Regions from separate parts of the Hydrogenophaga sp. L99 genome, predicted to be linked through region 2. Evidence: predicted binding sites of a transcription regulator. Region 2 holds the regulator's gene; the other holds the start of a gene.

Region 1 (7,793 bases), 1.7 Mb from region 2:
GGCGCGAAGGGTTCCAAGCCAGAGCACCGTGGAACCGGCTTTGCCAGGCCGCCCGTGCTGCCCGCTGGGGGGTGACGGGCTGCAAGCCCGGCGCGGGGGGTGCTCATCTACCCAGGGATCTTTTCAAGGCAGTAACCCAGGCCTCGCACGGTGGCGATACGGATGGGGCCTTTTTCAATCTTCTTGCGCAGGCGGTGTATGTAAACCTCGATCGCGTTGTTGCTCACCTCTTCGCCCCATTCGCACAAGCGCTCCACCAGCTGGTCTTTGCTCACCAGGCGCCCGGCGCGCTGCAGCAGCACTTCCAGCAGGCCCAGTTCGCGGGCCGACAGTTCCACCATGCGTCCCTCAATGGTGGCCACGCGCCCGGCCTGGTCGTATTCCAGCGGGCCGTGCTTGATGGTGTTGGTGCTGCCGCCCATGCCGCGGCGCGAGAGCGCTCGCACCCGGGCTTCGAGTTCTTGCAGCGAAAACGGCTTGGCCATGTAGTCGTCGGCGCCGTAGTCCAGCCCTTTTACACGCTCTTCCACGCTGTCGGCGGCCGTCAGGATCAGCACCGGCAGCGACGATCCGCGCGCGCGCAGGCGCTTGACCACTTCCAGCCCGTGCAGCTTGGGCAGGCCCAGGTCCAGAATCAGCAGGTCAAACTCGTTGTTCGTCATCAGCGCGGCATCGGCCTCGCTGCCACTGGCCACATGGTCCACGGCGGCTCCGGCGGCGCGCAAGCTGCGCAACAGGCCATCGGCCAGAACCTGGTCGTCTTCGGCAATCAAGATGCGCATGGGTGTCTCCTCTGGTCTGGCGGGCGGTTTTTATGCTGCAACGGACGGATCTCTTTGTGTCAGGGCGCACAAACGCCACACAACCAAGATCCGTGCCGGTCCATTTTAGGCTCCGGGCTGGCCCTTGGGCGCCTTTGGACCCCCGGGGTTTCACCGGGTCGCGGTGTGCCGGCGTGTGTCCACCGCCTCCGAGCCATAGGCCTCCAGGCCCAGCGCCACCACGGTGGCCACGTCGTTGCCCACCTGTGCCCGGAACTCGCTTTCTGCCTGCGCCACTGCCTGGCGAAAAGCTTCCAGCCACAGCAGCCCCGTGTCGGTGAAAACGATGCGGCGCGCCCGGGCATCCAGCGGGTCGGGTTCGCGCCGCACCAGGCCCCACGCATCGCATTGCGTCACCAGATCGCCCATGGCCTGCTTGCTCATGCCGGCCTGCTGGGCCAGATCGGTCAGGCGCGAGCCTTGCAGGCCCAGGTGGCGCGTGATGTGGATGTGGGCAGCCCCAATTTGCGCGCGTGCCGCCAGGTTGGACAACGCCAGCGGCACCTCCGCGTTGTGCGCCATCAGGTGCAACACCCGCTCGTCAAAACGGCGCAAGGCCTGGCCCATCAGACGGCCCAGGTGGCCCACGCGCCAGCGGTCGTCCGCACCTGCGGTGGTGTCTGTTGAAAAGGTCGGTTCAAACATGCCGCAAATAGTAAGGCAAACTGACCATAAATCTGGTGTTTGGCGTTTTACTTGGCTGTAAACTGCTGTTCAAGCATCCAGCCTGTACGCAAAAACACATGCTGGGAGCGACCACCCACTTACCCGCCCAGGAGCTTCAAATGGACGCAGCCGTCAAACCCAACCCCCTCAACAGCGAAAAAGCCAAGGCCTTGCAGGTCGCGCTGGCACAGATCGAAAAGCAGTTCGGCAAAGGCACCATCATGCGGCTGGGCGAGGGTGAGGTCATTGAAGACATCCAGGTCGTGTCCACCGGCTCGCTGGGGCTGGACATTGCCCTGGGCGTTGGTGGCCTGCCGCGCGGTCGGGTGATCGAAATCTACGGTCCAGAATCGTCGGGCAAGACCACGCTCACGCTCCAGGTGATCGCTGAAATGCAAAAGCTCGCCGGCACCTGCGCCTTTGTCGACGCCGAACACGCGCTGGACATCCAGTACGCACAGAAGCTTGGCGTGAATCTGCAAGACCTGCTGATTTCTCAGCCCGACACCGGCGAGCAGGCGCTCGAAATCGTGGACAGCCTGGTGCGCTCCGGCGCGGTGGACCTGATCGTGGTGGACTCGGTGGCCGCACTCACCCCCAAGGCCGAGCTCGAAGGCGAAATGGGCGACAGCCTGCCCGGCCTGCAGGCACGCCTGATGAGCCAGGCGCTGCGCAAGCTCACCGCCCACATCAAGAAGACCAATTGCATGGTCATCTTCATCAACCAGATCCGCATGAAGATCGGCGTCATGTTTGGCAGCCCCGAAACCACCACCGGCGGCAATGCGCTGAAGTTCTACGCGTCGGTCCGTCTGGACATTCGCCGCACCGGCACCATCAAAAAGGGCGAAGACGCCATTGGCAACGAAACCAAGGTGAAGGTGGTCAAAAACAAGGTGGCGCCACCGTTCAAAACCGCCGAGTTCGACATCCTCTTTGGCGAGGGCATCAGCCGCGAAGGTGAGATCCTGGACCTGGGCGCCAACAACAAGGTGATCGAAAAGTCGGGTGCCTGGTATGCCTACAACGGCGAAAAAATTGGCCAGGGTCGCGACAACTCGCGCGAATTCCTGCGCGAAAACCCCGACCTGCGCGTCGAAATCGAAAACAAAGTGCGCGCCTCGCTGGGTGTGCCGCTGCTGCCGGTGGATGAGCCCGCCGCCGCAGCCAAGGGGGCCAAAGCGGCCAAGGCAGACAAAGCCGAGAAAGCTGACAAGGCTGAGCGCGCAGCTCCGGCTGCCGAATAACCACCCTTGAACTTCCGCTGCCCGCACCTCGGCGTGGGCAGCGCCTATTCCCGCGATGGCCTTCGATCAAATTTCCCTCAAAGGGCGGGCCCTGCGCCTGCTGAGCGGCCGTGAGCATTCGCGTGCCGAGCTGGAGCGCAAGCTGCGCGCTCACGAAACCGAACCTGGCGAGCTGGCGCGGGCGCTCGATGAGCTGGAGGCCAAAGGCTTCATCAACGAGCAGCGCGTGCTCGAATCGGTGGTGCACCGCCGGGCCAGCCGCCTGGGCGCGTCGAGGGTGAAGCAGGAGCTGCAGGCCAAGGGGCTGGATCCCGCGGCGGTGGCCGACGCCGTGGCCGCGCTGAGAGGGACCGAGTTGGAGCGTGCACGCGAGGTCTGGCGCAAGAAGTTCGGCGAACCCGCCACCGACGCCGCAGGCCGCGCCAAACACATGCGCTTTCTACTGGCGCGTGGCTTTGGCTCCGAAGTTGTCCGCCGCGTGGTCTCAGGGAGTGACGACGACTGAATCACGCGGTTTCAAACAGGACTTGCGCAAAGCCGCAGGCGGTGCGAGCACACGATGGCACCCTCTAGAGGGAAAGCCGCGCAGCGGCGCAGGGGGGGCCTTAAACCCCGAGCATCAATTGAAGGTTTTGCACCGCAGCGCCGCTGGCGCCCTTGCCCAGGTTGTCCAGGCGTGCGATCAAGACGGCGTGGTGGTGACTGTCGTTGCCAAACACACGCAGTTCGAGTTTGTTGGTGTCGTTGAGCGCGGTGGCGTCGAGCTTGCCGCTCTCGGTGGCGGGTTCCACGCTCACCCAGCCGCCCGCGGCTGCGCTGGCCGCGTAGTGCGCCACCAGCGCATCCACCAGGTCGCTGGCCTTGGGTGTGCCCGGCAGCGTATCCAGGTGCAGCGGCAGCTGCACCAGCATGCCCTGGCGGAAATTGCCCACCGCCGGAATGAAGATGGGGCGGCGTTGCAGGCCGGTGTAGCGCAAGATCTCGGGAATGTGCTTGTGTGCCAAGCCCAGCGCATAGGCCTCGTGCAAGGGCGCTTCGCCCTTTTCATAAGCTTCGATCATGGTGCGTCCACCGCCCGAATAACCGCTGACCGAGGGCAGCGAGATGGGGAAGTCTTTGGGCAGCAGCCCGGCATCCACCAGGGGGCGAATCAGTGCGATGGCACCGGTGGCGTAGCAGCCAGGGTTGGCCACGCGCGCTGCGGTGGCCACGGCTTCGCGCTGGCCGGCACACAACTCGGGGAAACCAAACACCCAGTCGGGTGCGCAGCGGTGCGCGGTCGACGCATCAATGATGCGGGGCTTGTTGCCGGGCAGGCTGTCGATCATGGCCACCGATTCGATGGCGGCATCGTCGTGCAGACAAAGAATGACCAGGTCCACCTGCGCCATCAGGTCGCGCTTGGCGGTCGGGTCCTTGCGGTGCTCGGGTGCAATGCTGACCACATCAACACCCGGCATGTTGTGCAGACGCTCGCGAATTTGCAGTCCGGTGGTGCCTGCTTCGCCATCTATGAAGACTTTGGCCATGACGCTGTTTGCCTTGTCAGTTTGGGTTCAGAGATGCATCAATATAATTATGCATTACGTATCGCGCAGCAGTGCATGCCTTTGGTGCGCTGCAGCATGATACATTCCCGGGTTGCTGTTCCCAGCGCCCGATTTTCGGCCGCCTCTGGTTGGTCGTTGACCCTTTTATCCATTCCTGAGAGAGACCTCATGAAGATTCACGAGTACCAAGGCAAGGAAATCTTGCGCCAATTTGGTGTGCCAGTGCCCCGCGGTATTGCGGCGTTTACGGTGCAAGAGGCGGTGGAAGCCGCTCAAAAGCTGGGCGGCCCCGTGTGGGTCGTGAAGGCGCAGATCCACGCCGGTGGCCGTGGCAAGGGTGGCGGCGTCAAGGTGGCCAAAACCATTGAAGACGTGAAGCGGATTTCGGGCGAAATCCTGGGCATGCAGCTCAAGACCCACCAGACCGGCCCCGAAGGCCAGAAGGTGCGTCGCCTCTACATCGAAGACGGCGCCGACATCAAGAACGAACTGTATGTGTCGCTCGTCACCGACCGCGCCACGCAGAAGGTTGCCCTGATCGCGTCGAGCGAAGGCGGCATGGACATTGAAGAAGTGGCCCATTCCACCCCCGAGAAGATCATCACCGAGATGATCGATCCGCTGACCGGCATCACCGTCGAGCAGAGCAAGAAGGTGGCTGCAGCCATCGGCTTGACCGGCGCTTCCGTGGACCAGGCGGTCGACATCTTCGCCAAGATCTACAAGTGCTACATGGACACCGACGCGTCGCTGGTGGAAATCAACCCACTGAACTGCGACTCCAAGGGCAACCTGATGGCCCTGGACGCGAAGTTCAACTTTGACGCCAACGCGCTGTTCCGCCACCCCGAAATCGTGGCCTACCGCGATCTGGACGAAGAAGACCCGGCCGAAATCGAAGCCTCGAAATTTGACCTGGCTTACATCAGCCTCGACGGCAACATTGGCTGCCTGGTGAACGGCGCCGGTCTGGCCATGGCTACCATGGACACCATCAAGCTGTTCGGCGCTGAGCCGGCCAACTTCCTGGACGTGGGCGGCGGTGCCACCCCCGAGAAGGTCACCGAAGCCTTCAAGATCATGTTGAAGAACGACAAGGTCAAGGCGATCTTGGTCAACATCTTTGGCGGCATCATGAAGTGCGACACCATCGCCACGGGCGTGATCACGGCTTGCAAGGCCACCAATCTGAACGTTCCGCTGGTCGTGCGCATGAAGGGCACCAACGAAGAACTGGGCAAGAAGATGCTGGCCGAGTCCGGTCTGCCCATCATCAGCGCCGACACCATGGCCGAAGCCGCCCAAAAAGTGGTTGCCGCCGTCAACGCCTAAGCCCAGAAAAGCGAGAACAAGTCATGTCGATCTACATCAACAAAGACACCAAGGTCATCACCCAGGGCATCACCGGCAAGACCGGTCAGTTCCACACGGAAAAGTGCCAGGAATACGCGAACGGCAAAAATTGTTTCGTGGCTGGCGTGAATCCGAAGAAGGCCGGCGAGTCGATCTTCAACATTCCAATTTACAGCTCGGTGCGCGAAGCCGCCTCTGAAACCGGCGCCACCGTGTCGGTGATCTATGTGCCGCCAGCGGGTGCCGCCGCCGCCATCTGGGAAGCCGTTGAAGCCGACCTGGACCTGGCGATCTGTATCACCGAAGGCATTCCGGTCAAGGACATGCTGGAAGTGCGCAACCGCATGAAGGCCAAGGAAGCCGCCGGCGGTAAGCGCACCCTGCTGCTGGGCCCCAACTGCCCCGGCCTGATCACGCCCGACGAGATCAAGATCGGCATCATGCCCGGTCACATCCACCGCAAGGGCCGCATCGGTGTGGTGTCCCGCTCGGGCACGCTGACCTATGAAGCCGTGGCGCAGCTGACCGAAATCGGTCTGGGCCAGTCGAGCGCGGTGGGCATTGGTGGCGACCCCATCAACGGCCTGAAGCACATCGACGTGATGCGCGCCTTCAACGACGATCCCGACACCGACGCCGTCATCATGATTGGCGAGATTGGTGGTCCGGACGAAGCCGAAGCCGCTCTGTGGTGCAAGGCCAACATGAAGAAGCCGATCGTCGGTTTCATCGCTGGTGTGACCGCGCCCGCTGGCAAGCGCATGGGCCATGCCGGTGCGCTGATCTCTGGCGGTGCTGACACGGCCGACGCCAAGCTCGCCATCATGGAAGAGTGCGGCTTCAAGGTCACGCGCAACCCGTCTGAAATGGCCAAGTTGCTCAAGGCGATGCTGTAAGCACCGCTTGCGCAAACGCCCGGCGGGCGAACCAAAAAGGGCAACAGAAACGTTGTCCTTTTTTTTTGGCCTCTGCGTGAAATAACGCGTCAAGTCCACACAGCGCCTTGATGGGGCCGCCTGTCTTGCAACAAAATGCAACAACTTCGACGCCATTGACAATACTCAACCAGCGTTGAATACGCGCCCGCCCGAGTATTCACACGCCACCGCGCCATTTTGTTCACGCACAGAGGCCCATTTGTTTAACCGACGCCACACCGGAAAGTCCACAGGCCCCAAGCCGGTCTGGCGTTCGGACGCCCTGGTGGGTCTGCTGGTGGTGTTGGCTGTGCTGTTGTTGCATGCCGCCACCGACCTGTTTGGCGGGCTGGAGCGGCGCTTTTACGATTTCGCCAGCACCCGCACCGACCGCGTGCCGAGCGACCGCATTGCGATCATCGCCATTGACGACCAGAGCATGGCCAACATCGGCCGCTGGCCCTGGCCGCGCGAGGTGCACGCCCAGTTGATCGACCAACTGGCCAGCGCTCAGGCCAAAACGGTGGCCCACACCGCCTTTTTCTTTGAACCGCAAACCGACCGGGGCCTGGACAGCCTGCGGGAATTGCGCACGCTGCTCGGTGACCCATCGCCCGAGCCCGCTTTCCAAGACTTGGGCGAAGCGTCCCGCCAGCGCCTGTTGGGCTTCATCAGCAGCGCCGAGCAAACGCTGGATTCAGACGCCCGGCTTGCGGCCAGCATGGCGCAGGCGGGCAGGGTGATCGTGCCATCGGTGTTCAGCCTGGGCGAACCGGCGGGCCCGCCCGATGCGCCCTTGCCTGCGTTTGCCCAGCGCAGTGCCCTGGCGGCCAGCACGGGTGTTGCCGCCTTGGGCGTGCCGGCTTTCAAGTCGCAGCAGCCCTTGCAAGCCATTGGCCAGGCGGCCGCGGCTGTGGCCCACCTGAACCAGTTGCCCGACCGCGATGGTGTGGTGCGCCAAGAGCCGCTGCTGGTCGGTTTTGACGGTTTCAGCGTGCCGTCCATGGGGCTGATGGTGGCCGCCCACAGCCTGAATCTGGGCGCGCAGGACATCCGGGTGCGTCCCGGAAAAGGCCTTGAGCTGGGTCGTAACTTCATTCCCACTGCGGCTGGCGGCACGGTTTTGCCGCAGTTTTACCCAGAGCGGGGTGGAAGGGCGGCCTTCCCCGAAGATTCTTTTTACGACGTCATCTCGGGCAAGATCCCCGCCACCAAGTACGCCGACAAGATCGTCATCAT
Region 2 (7,793 bases):
ACAAAGAGGTGCTCGAAGGCAGCGGTGTGGACACGCTCACCCGGGCGCTGGCAATGGCCAGTCAGGATGACCGCGAGGTGGTGGTCATCATCAGCGCCGACGCAGCAGCCACCCACCAATCGGTCATCAACGTCATGGATGCGGCCCGGCGCGCCGGTCTGGTGCAAATCACCTTTGCCACCCAGCAGTCTGGTGGCAAGGCGCCTCGGACCAAGCCCTGAGCGCGGCACCGCCCGGCATGGCAACACCGCCTGAAGGTTCCGCGGGCCGCCAGGCCCGATGGCAGGCCAGCGCCCAGCGGCGCGGGCTGCAAGCCTGGCTGCTGCGGCCTATTGCCTGGGTCTACGGTTGGCTCATGGCCTTACGCAGCCGCTTTTATGCGTGGGGCCTCCTCACTTCACAGCGTCTGCCCGTGCCGGTCATTGTGGTGGGTAACGTGGTGGTGGGCGGCGCGGGCAAAACCCCCACGGTGATCGCCTTGGTGCAGCACCTGACCGCCCAAGGCTGGCACCCTGGCGTGGTCTCACGTGGCTACGGACGCAGCAGCGAAGCCGTGCTGGAAGTGACAGCGGCCATGCCAGCCAGCGAGAGCGGGGACGAACCCGCCCTGATCCAGCGGGCCACAGGCGTTCCGGTGTTTGTGGCACGCCAACGGGCCGCCGCCGCGCGGGCAATGCTGGCAGCACACCCCCAGGTCAACGTGCTGCTGTGCGACGACGGCCTGCAGCACCTGGCCTTGCACCGAGACATGGCCATTGCCGTGTTTGACGAGCGTGGCAGCGGCAACGGCTGGCTGCTGCCCGCAGGACTGCTGCGCGAGCCCTGGCCTCCAGCACCCGGTGCGGCCTACCGGCCAGATGTGGTGTTGCTTCAGCACCGCGAAGGGGCAGCACCACCCAACATCGCATCGGTGCCAGGCATCCCGGTCTTTACCGCCGTTCGCCGCCTGGCACACCACGCGGTGGGGCTTCGCGGACAACGCATCGCGCTGGCGCAACTGCAAGGCCAAGCCATCACCGCGGTGGCGGGCATTGCGCGACCCTCGGTGTTTTTTGACATGCTGCGCACCCGCGGCCTCACCCTCGCACGAGAAGTGGCCCTGCCCGACCACGCCGAGCCCGCGGCCTACACAGCATGGTGCAAAAGCCCAAACACCCCCATGGTGTGTACCGAAAAGGACGCGGTGAAGTGCTTTGCGCAAGCAGCCCTTGAAAACGGCACCGACCACGCCGCCGTATGGGCCGTGCCGTTGGAACTGGCGCCGGAAGCCGCCTTTTTGGCCGCCATAGACGAGCGCCTGGCCGCCCTCAAAACCCACCGCTGACGCGTCACCGTGCGCAGCCGGACTATCATCCCGCCATGGACACCAAACTGCTCGAACTGCTGGTCTGCCCGGTCACCAAAGGACCGCTGATTTACGACCGCGACAAACAGGAACTGCTCTCGCGCAGCGCCCGCCTCGCCTATCCCGTGCGCGATGGCATTCCCATCTTGCTGGAACACGTGGCCCGCACGCTCACCGAGGAAGAAGCTGCGCGGCCACCGGCACCCGCACCGCGCCCATGAAGCCCTTGCCCCAGGGCGCCGGCTTCACCGTTCTGATTCCAGCGCGGATGTCGTCCAGCCGCCTGCCCAACAAACCCCTGGCCGACCTGGCGGGTGTACCCATGGTGGTGCGCGTCGCCCAGCGCGCGCGCATGAGCCAAGCCAGCCACTGCGTCGTGGCGGCAGACGACGTGCGCATCGTGCAAGTGTGCGAAGCGCACGGCATCCCGGCGCTGCTGACCCGCACCGACCATGTGTCAGGCAGCGACCGCCTGGCCGAAGCCTGCGCACTGCTGGGCCTCGCCGACGACGCTGTTGTGGTCAATGTGCAAGGCGATGAGCCCTTGATTGAGCCCGATCTGATCAATGCCGTAGCGGCCGAGCTGCAGCGCCGGCCAGACTGCGTCATGAGCACGGCAGCGCATGCCATCGACAGCATGGCTGATTTTTTGAACCCCAATGTGGTGAAAGTGCTGCTGGACAAAGCCCAAACGGCGCTCTACTTCAGCCGCGCGCCCATACCCTGGTGGCGCGACGGCATGGCTTCGCTCGCCGGCGCCCCAGGGGCGGGTCTGCCGTCACCGGCGCCACTGCGGCATATTGGTATTTACGGCTACCGGGCTGGTTTTCTGCGGAAGTTTCCAACGCTCGAAACGGCCCCATTGGAAAGCCTCGAATCGCTGGAACAATTGCGCGTGCTGTGGCATGGCGAGCGCATTGCCGTGCATGTCAGCACCCTCGCACCCGGCCCCGGCGTGGACACGCCAGAAGACTTGGAACGGGTGCGCGCGCTGCTTTTGCGCGGCTGAAAAAGCGCGTTGTAGCACCAATGAAGTGCGATTTTTTGCACGAATTGCGTGTAAGCCAGCGTCGGGGAAGCCCGTGCTATCCTCGCCCGGTCGCCCCCGGCCCCCGGTCCAGGGGGCTGCCGCAGTAGACAAGCGGCTCCCCATTGAAACTCTTAAAAGGAATGCGATGAGACTGATTTTGTTGGGCGCTCCGGGTGCGGGCAAGGGTACGCAAGCCACCTTCATTTGCCAAAAATACGGCATCCCCCAAATCTCCACTGGCGACATGCTCCGCGCAGCGGTCAAGGCCGGCACACCGCTGGGCCTCGAAGCCAAGAGCGTCATGGAATCCGGTGGACTGGTCAGCGACGATCTCATCATCAATCTGGTCAAAGAGCGCATCGCCCAGGCCGACTGTGCCAACGGGTTCCTGTTCGACGGTTTCCCCCGCACCATTCCCCAGGCCGACGCCATGAAGGCTGCCGGCGTCAAGCTGGACTACGTGCTGGAAATCGACGTACCCTTTGAAGCCATCATTGAGCGCATGAGCGGTCGCCGCTCGCACCCAGCCTCCGGCCGCACCTACCACGTCAAGTTCAACCCACCCAAAGTGGAAGGCCAGGACGACGTGACGGGTGAGCCCCTGATCCAGCGCGAAGACGACAAGGAAGAAACGGTCAAAAAGCGGCTGGAGGTTTACAGTGCGCAAACCCGTCCTCTGGTGGATTACTACAGCCAGTGGGCACAAAACGACGCAGCCGCTGCGCCAAAATACCGCGCCATCAGTGGCATGGGTTCGGTGGACGACATTACCGCCCGTGCCTTTGAGGCCTTGGCCAAATAAGCCCGCTTGCCTCAATGAAAAACCCGGTCTCGCACCGGGTTTTTTTATGCCTGAACGCCGGCCAAAAGTTCCAGAGCCAGGGCAATGCGCGCCTTGACCGGGGACAAACCCGACACCGCTGCCAACCGATGTCCAGCGTGCGCCAGCACGCGGCCCCGCGCACAGCGGCTGGTTCGCACCACACGCACCCCTTGCGCCTCAGCCTCTACCAAAGCGGACTCCAGGCATGCATGAACGGAGCCGTTGCCTGTGCCGGCGACCACGATGCCGCGCAGGGGCTGTGCCGCATCGCAGCCAGCCTGGGTCAACGCCTTCACCAATAGCCCGTCGTCATCGGCGTGGCTCGTCACCAAGACCACGCGGGGCAAAGCAGAGCAAGCCTGCACCCGGGCATGGGCTGATGCATCGAAGAAACCCGCCTCACACGCTGCAGGCCAGGGTCGAAACTGCCTAAGTACGCCCTCTTCCACGCAGCCCAGCGCGCCGGCGTCACCGGAATCAAAAGCGTCCACGCGGTAGGTGTGGACCTTGGCCACGTCCACGGCGCTGTGCACCTGACCGGCACACACCACCACCACGCCGAACGCGCCCGCCTGGCGCGCCACGGCCACCGCATCGCTCAGATTCTGAGGTCCGTCGGGCACCAGGGCCGTGGCTGGACGCATGGCGCAGGTCAACACCACCGGCTTGCCGGGCCGCAAGACCGACTGCAGAAAAAAGGCGGTTTCCTCAATGGTGTCGGTCCCGTGGGTAATGACAATGCCCGCCACCTCGGGTCGTTCCAGATGAAATGCCACACGCGCTGCAAGCGCCTTCCACACAGCAAACCCCATATCCTTGCTGTCGAGCTGAGCCACCTGCTCCACATCCAGCGGCAAGCCCTGCAACAACGGAACAGCGCCCACCAGATCGGCCACTGACACCTGGCCGGCCACGTAACCCACGTTGTCCCCCGCCCGGGCAGACTGCCCAGCAATGGTTCCGCCCGTGCCCAGAATCACCAGGCGTTTTTCAGCCTGCGCCTGCGTTTCATGAATTGCCACTTGCCAAGACTCCAAAACTGATTAAAAATACAGGTACTGGATAAGAACACAGTCGCTCTGAAAATGATCTTGGCGGCTGTACCGAATCCCTTCATTGCCAGATGCCGACTGCCCTCCTCGTGAGCGCTCTTCAAAAGGTCACCCATGCTTGAGTCCCAGCCCTATCCGCCCAAACTCACGGCCCGCCAGCAGCAGATTCTGGAACTCATCCAGACAGCCATTGCACGCACCGGCGCGCCGCCCACCCGCGCAGAAATTGCCACAGAGCTGGGCTTCAAATCGGCCAATGCGGCAGAAGAGCATTTGCAGGCCCTTGCCCGCAAGGGCGTGATTGAGCTCGTCAGCGGCACATCGCGCGGCATCCGCCTGCGCAGCGAAGACCTTCAATCCATCAACAACTCACGGGGACGCCAGCTTACACTGCCGCTCCCCAGCCTCGCCCAGCTGATGCTGCCTCTCATTGGCCGTGTGGCGGCTGGCTCGCCCATCCTCGCTCAAGAGCACGTGGACCAGACCTACCACGTTGAGCGCAGCCTGTTTCAACGCACACCCGACTACTTGCTCAAGGTGCGGGGCATGTCCATGCGCGATGTTGGCATCATCGACGGTGACTTGCTCGCCGTACAGGCCACCAAAGAAGCCAAGAATGGCCAGATTGTGGTGGCTCGCCTGGGTGAGGACGTAACCGTCAAACGCTTCATGCGCCGGCAACACCTCATTGAGCTGCACGCTGAAAATCCAGACTACAAGACCATTGTGGTCGAGCCTGGTGAGCCCTTTGAAATTGAAGGACTGGCCGTGGGCCTGATCCGAAACAGCTTCCAAGTCTGACCCGCAGGGGTTCACGTCGCCTCAGCAGGTGGCGGGCGTTTGGTCCGGAAGGCGGTTTTTGCACTGCCTGAACGGCACAACCCTGCGTTGGCGATTCCTTTAGCAATCCTGCCTGTGTTCAACCCCTTTTGGAGTTTCGCATGGGAATCCGTTTCACGACCAACACTTGGCGCGCGCCGCTGCAGCTCATCGACAGCTGGCTGCCCGCACCTACTGTGATTAAGCAAGCCAAGACCGCCCCGAAAGTTGTGCAACTGTTCACCCGCGCGGGCTGGCTCGGTCGCAACACCACCACAGCCGCTGCCGTAGCGGCAAATGACCCGACCAGCCCGCATGCGCCATCGGCGAACCGGCCATCTCGGGTGCGTGTGGTGCGCAACACCGACGCTGGCGCAAGTTGCCGAATGGACGCCCGCCTCGTGATCTCCGGTCGCATCAACGATGTGTGCGCCGAACTCGACAGGCTCGCTGCACTCGAAAACCAAGCACGCCGTCAGCGCGCCTGAGGGCCCTGCGCAACGACAAGCCAACGCCCACCCCGGCGATGCTGAACAAGTCATCCCCGGTGCATGCACCCCTTATCAGTAGGGGTTGCAAGGCGTGAACCGCAGACATAGCCGAGACAATGGCGGGTATTGACAGCGCCGCAAACTGACCGAGACGGAGATGCGCTCGCCGTGTAGACATTTCTTGAGCACCGCACTGAGGGCCGCACTGGTTGGAGCGCACTTCACAAGGTAACCAGGTGCGTACCGCACAGCAATCGCACTTGGGCATGCGGGCACAATAGAGCCCATGAATATTGTGATCCTTGATGATTATCAAGACGCTGTCCGCAAGCTGCGTTGTGCCGAAAAGTTGGAACCTTACCCGGCCAAAGTTTTCACCAACACGGTCAAGGGCGTGGGTCAACTGGCTGTGCGCTTGCGTGATGCAGATGTCTTGGTGCTGGTTCGGGAAAGAACGCAAGTCACGCGGCAGCTGATTGAAAAATTGCCGCGCTTGAAGCTGATCGCTCAGACTGGGCGCGTCGGCTCGCACCTGGACGTGGCGGCTTGTACCGAACGGGGGATTGCGGTGGCTGAGGGCGTGGGCTCGCCGGTGTCCACAGCTGAGCTGACCTGGGCGTTGATCATGGCGTCCATGCGCCGCATTCCCCAGTACGCAGCCAACCTCAAGCACGGTGCCTGGCAGCAGTCGGGCCTCAAGGCCGCGTCCATGCCCGTCAACTTCGGGCTGGGCATGGCACTCAAAGGCAAAACGCTGGGCATCTGGAGCTATGGACGCATCGGTTCTCTGGTGGCGGGCTACGGCCGGGCGTTTGGCATGCGGGTCATCGTCTGGGGCAGCGAAACATCGCGGGCTCGGGCGCTGTCTGACGGCTACGATGTGGCCACCAGCAAAGAAGGTTTCTTTGAAACGGCCGATGTGCTTTCGCTCCACCTTCGCCTGGGTGACAGCAGTGCTGGTTGCGTGACGCTGGAAGACCTTTCGCGCATGAAGCCCACCTCGCTGCTGGTGAACACATCCAGGGCTGAGCTCATTGCACCCGAGGCGCTGCTGGCTGGGCTGAACCGCGGGCGCCCCGGCATGGCAGCCGTGGACGTATTTGAATCAGAACCAATTCTTCAAGGGCACGCGCTGCTGCGCCTGGAAAACTGCATTTGCACACCGCACATCGGCTATGTCGAGCAAGACAGCTACGAGGCTTACTTTGCCTCAGCCTTTGACAATGTGGTCAATTACATCAAGGGCACACCCACCAACATCGTGAACCCGGGCGCCCTACAGGTTCGACGCTGATACCAAGCCATCGAGCTGGCAGAAATCGCGCATAAAAAAGCCGGGCTAGCCCGGCTTTTTCCCATCAGTCCGTTAGCTCAAGACGTCAAAGCACAACCAACCTCAAGCTTTGTCAGACGGCTTCGGAGCGGGCTTGACATCCTCATCGGTCATGAAGTCAAGCATCTCGAAATCAATCAGATTGTCCATCGGCTCACGGCCCGCGCTTCGTGGTGGCGGTTCTGGCTGGGCTGTTGGCTCCACCAGCACGGACACCTCCGGCAAAGAGGCTTCGAATGCTGAAAACTCTGACAAATCGTTCAAATCAACATCGAGACCCAGGCGCGGAGAAGCTGGCGGTGCGGTGTCAAAGGGCTCGGTATCGCGCCCCCCTGCGGCCTCAGCAGATGCAATGAGTTTTCCAGCGGCCTTCAACGGCTGAACAGCCGTGTGCTGAAAGTCGTTGGGCGCATGGGCTGCCGCCACATCGCGCTTGATCATGTCCTTGGCCATCGCATGCAACAGCAACAGCTCGCGGTAGGCCTCAAGGTCAAATACCTCAGAGTCGGGATCGTTAGGGTCCCGGAAGATGGATTGCTCGATGACATCCAGCACCCGGGGCTGTGGCCACAGCGCCTGAATACGTCCAAATGCGGTCTCGTAAGCCTCAAGACCAAGGCTCTCGTCTGAATACTGGTCAAAAGGAGGAGCCCCCGCATTGAATACGTGGTTGAACTCCTCGCGTGAACGCTCGTAGTCGGCTTTGCGTCCAAGACGGTGGTAAATCTTGAGCAGATCCAGATAGGCCAACGCACTGGGCTCATGGCTCTCGATGAGATGGCTGCGCAAGACTTGAATGGCCTGTTCGTCTTCACCCAGCGAAACGAAAAAGTCAGCCTGCTGCTGGACGTCGAACAACTCTTCGGTGGCAACCGAGCGCGAGGCGCCAATCATGCTGGG

The links. Region 2 encodes LexA, which represses DNA repair genes until DNA is damaged. Its sites were predicted from a motif close to ACTGTATNNNNATACAGT; they were not measured.
Region 1: a site for LexA is predicted at 1,531-1,548, ahead of recA (recombinase RecA). Genes of this name have one in related genera too.

The regions. Positions count from the first base shown of each region.
Region 1 is NZ_CM178972.1:3,789,365-3,797,157, forward strand. It holds gene AC4QBL_RS18110 (response regulator) at 108-782, opposite strand; gene AC4QBL_RS18115 (MarR family winged helix-turn-helix transcriptional regulator) at 933-1,466, opposite strand; gene recA (recombinase RecA) at 1,607-2,734, shown strand; gene recX (recombination regulator RecX) at 2,790-3,239, shown strand; gene argC (N-acetyl-gamma-glutamyl-phosphate reductase) at 3,340-4,263, opposite strand; gene sucC (ADP-forming succinate--CoA ligase subunit beta) at 4,453-5,616, shown strand; gene sucD (succinate--CoA ligase subunit alpha) at 5,640-6,533, shown strand; gene AC4QBL_RS18145 (CHASE2 domain-containing serine/threonine-protein kinase) at 6,775-7,793, shown strand, end outside.
Region 2 is NZ_CM178972.1:1,307,961-1,315,753, reverse strand. It holds gene AC4QBL_RS06275 (ExbD/TolR family protein) at 1-221, shown strand, start outside; gene lpxK (tetraacyldisaccharide 4'-kinase) at 239-1,324, shown strand; gene AC4QBL_RS06265 (Trm112 family protein) at 1,360-1,566, shown strand; gene kdsB (3-deoxy-manno-octulosonate cytidylyltransferase) at 1,563-2,354, shown strand; gene adk (adenylate kinase) at 2,521-3,177, shown strand; gene AC4QBL_RS06250 (asparaginase) at 3,222-4,220, opposite strand; gene lexA (transcriptional repressor LexA) at 4,365-5,051, shown strand; gene AC4QBL_RS06240 (hypothetical protein) at 5,192-5,557, shown strand; gene AC4QBL_RS06235 (D-2-hydroxyacid dehydrogenase family protein) at 5,847-6,854, shown strand; gene AC4QBL_RS06230 (hypothetical protein) at 6,957-7,793, opposite strand, start outside.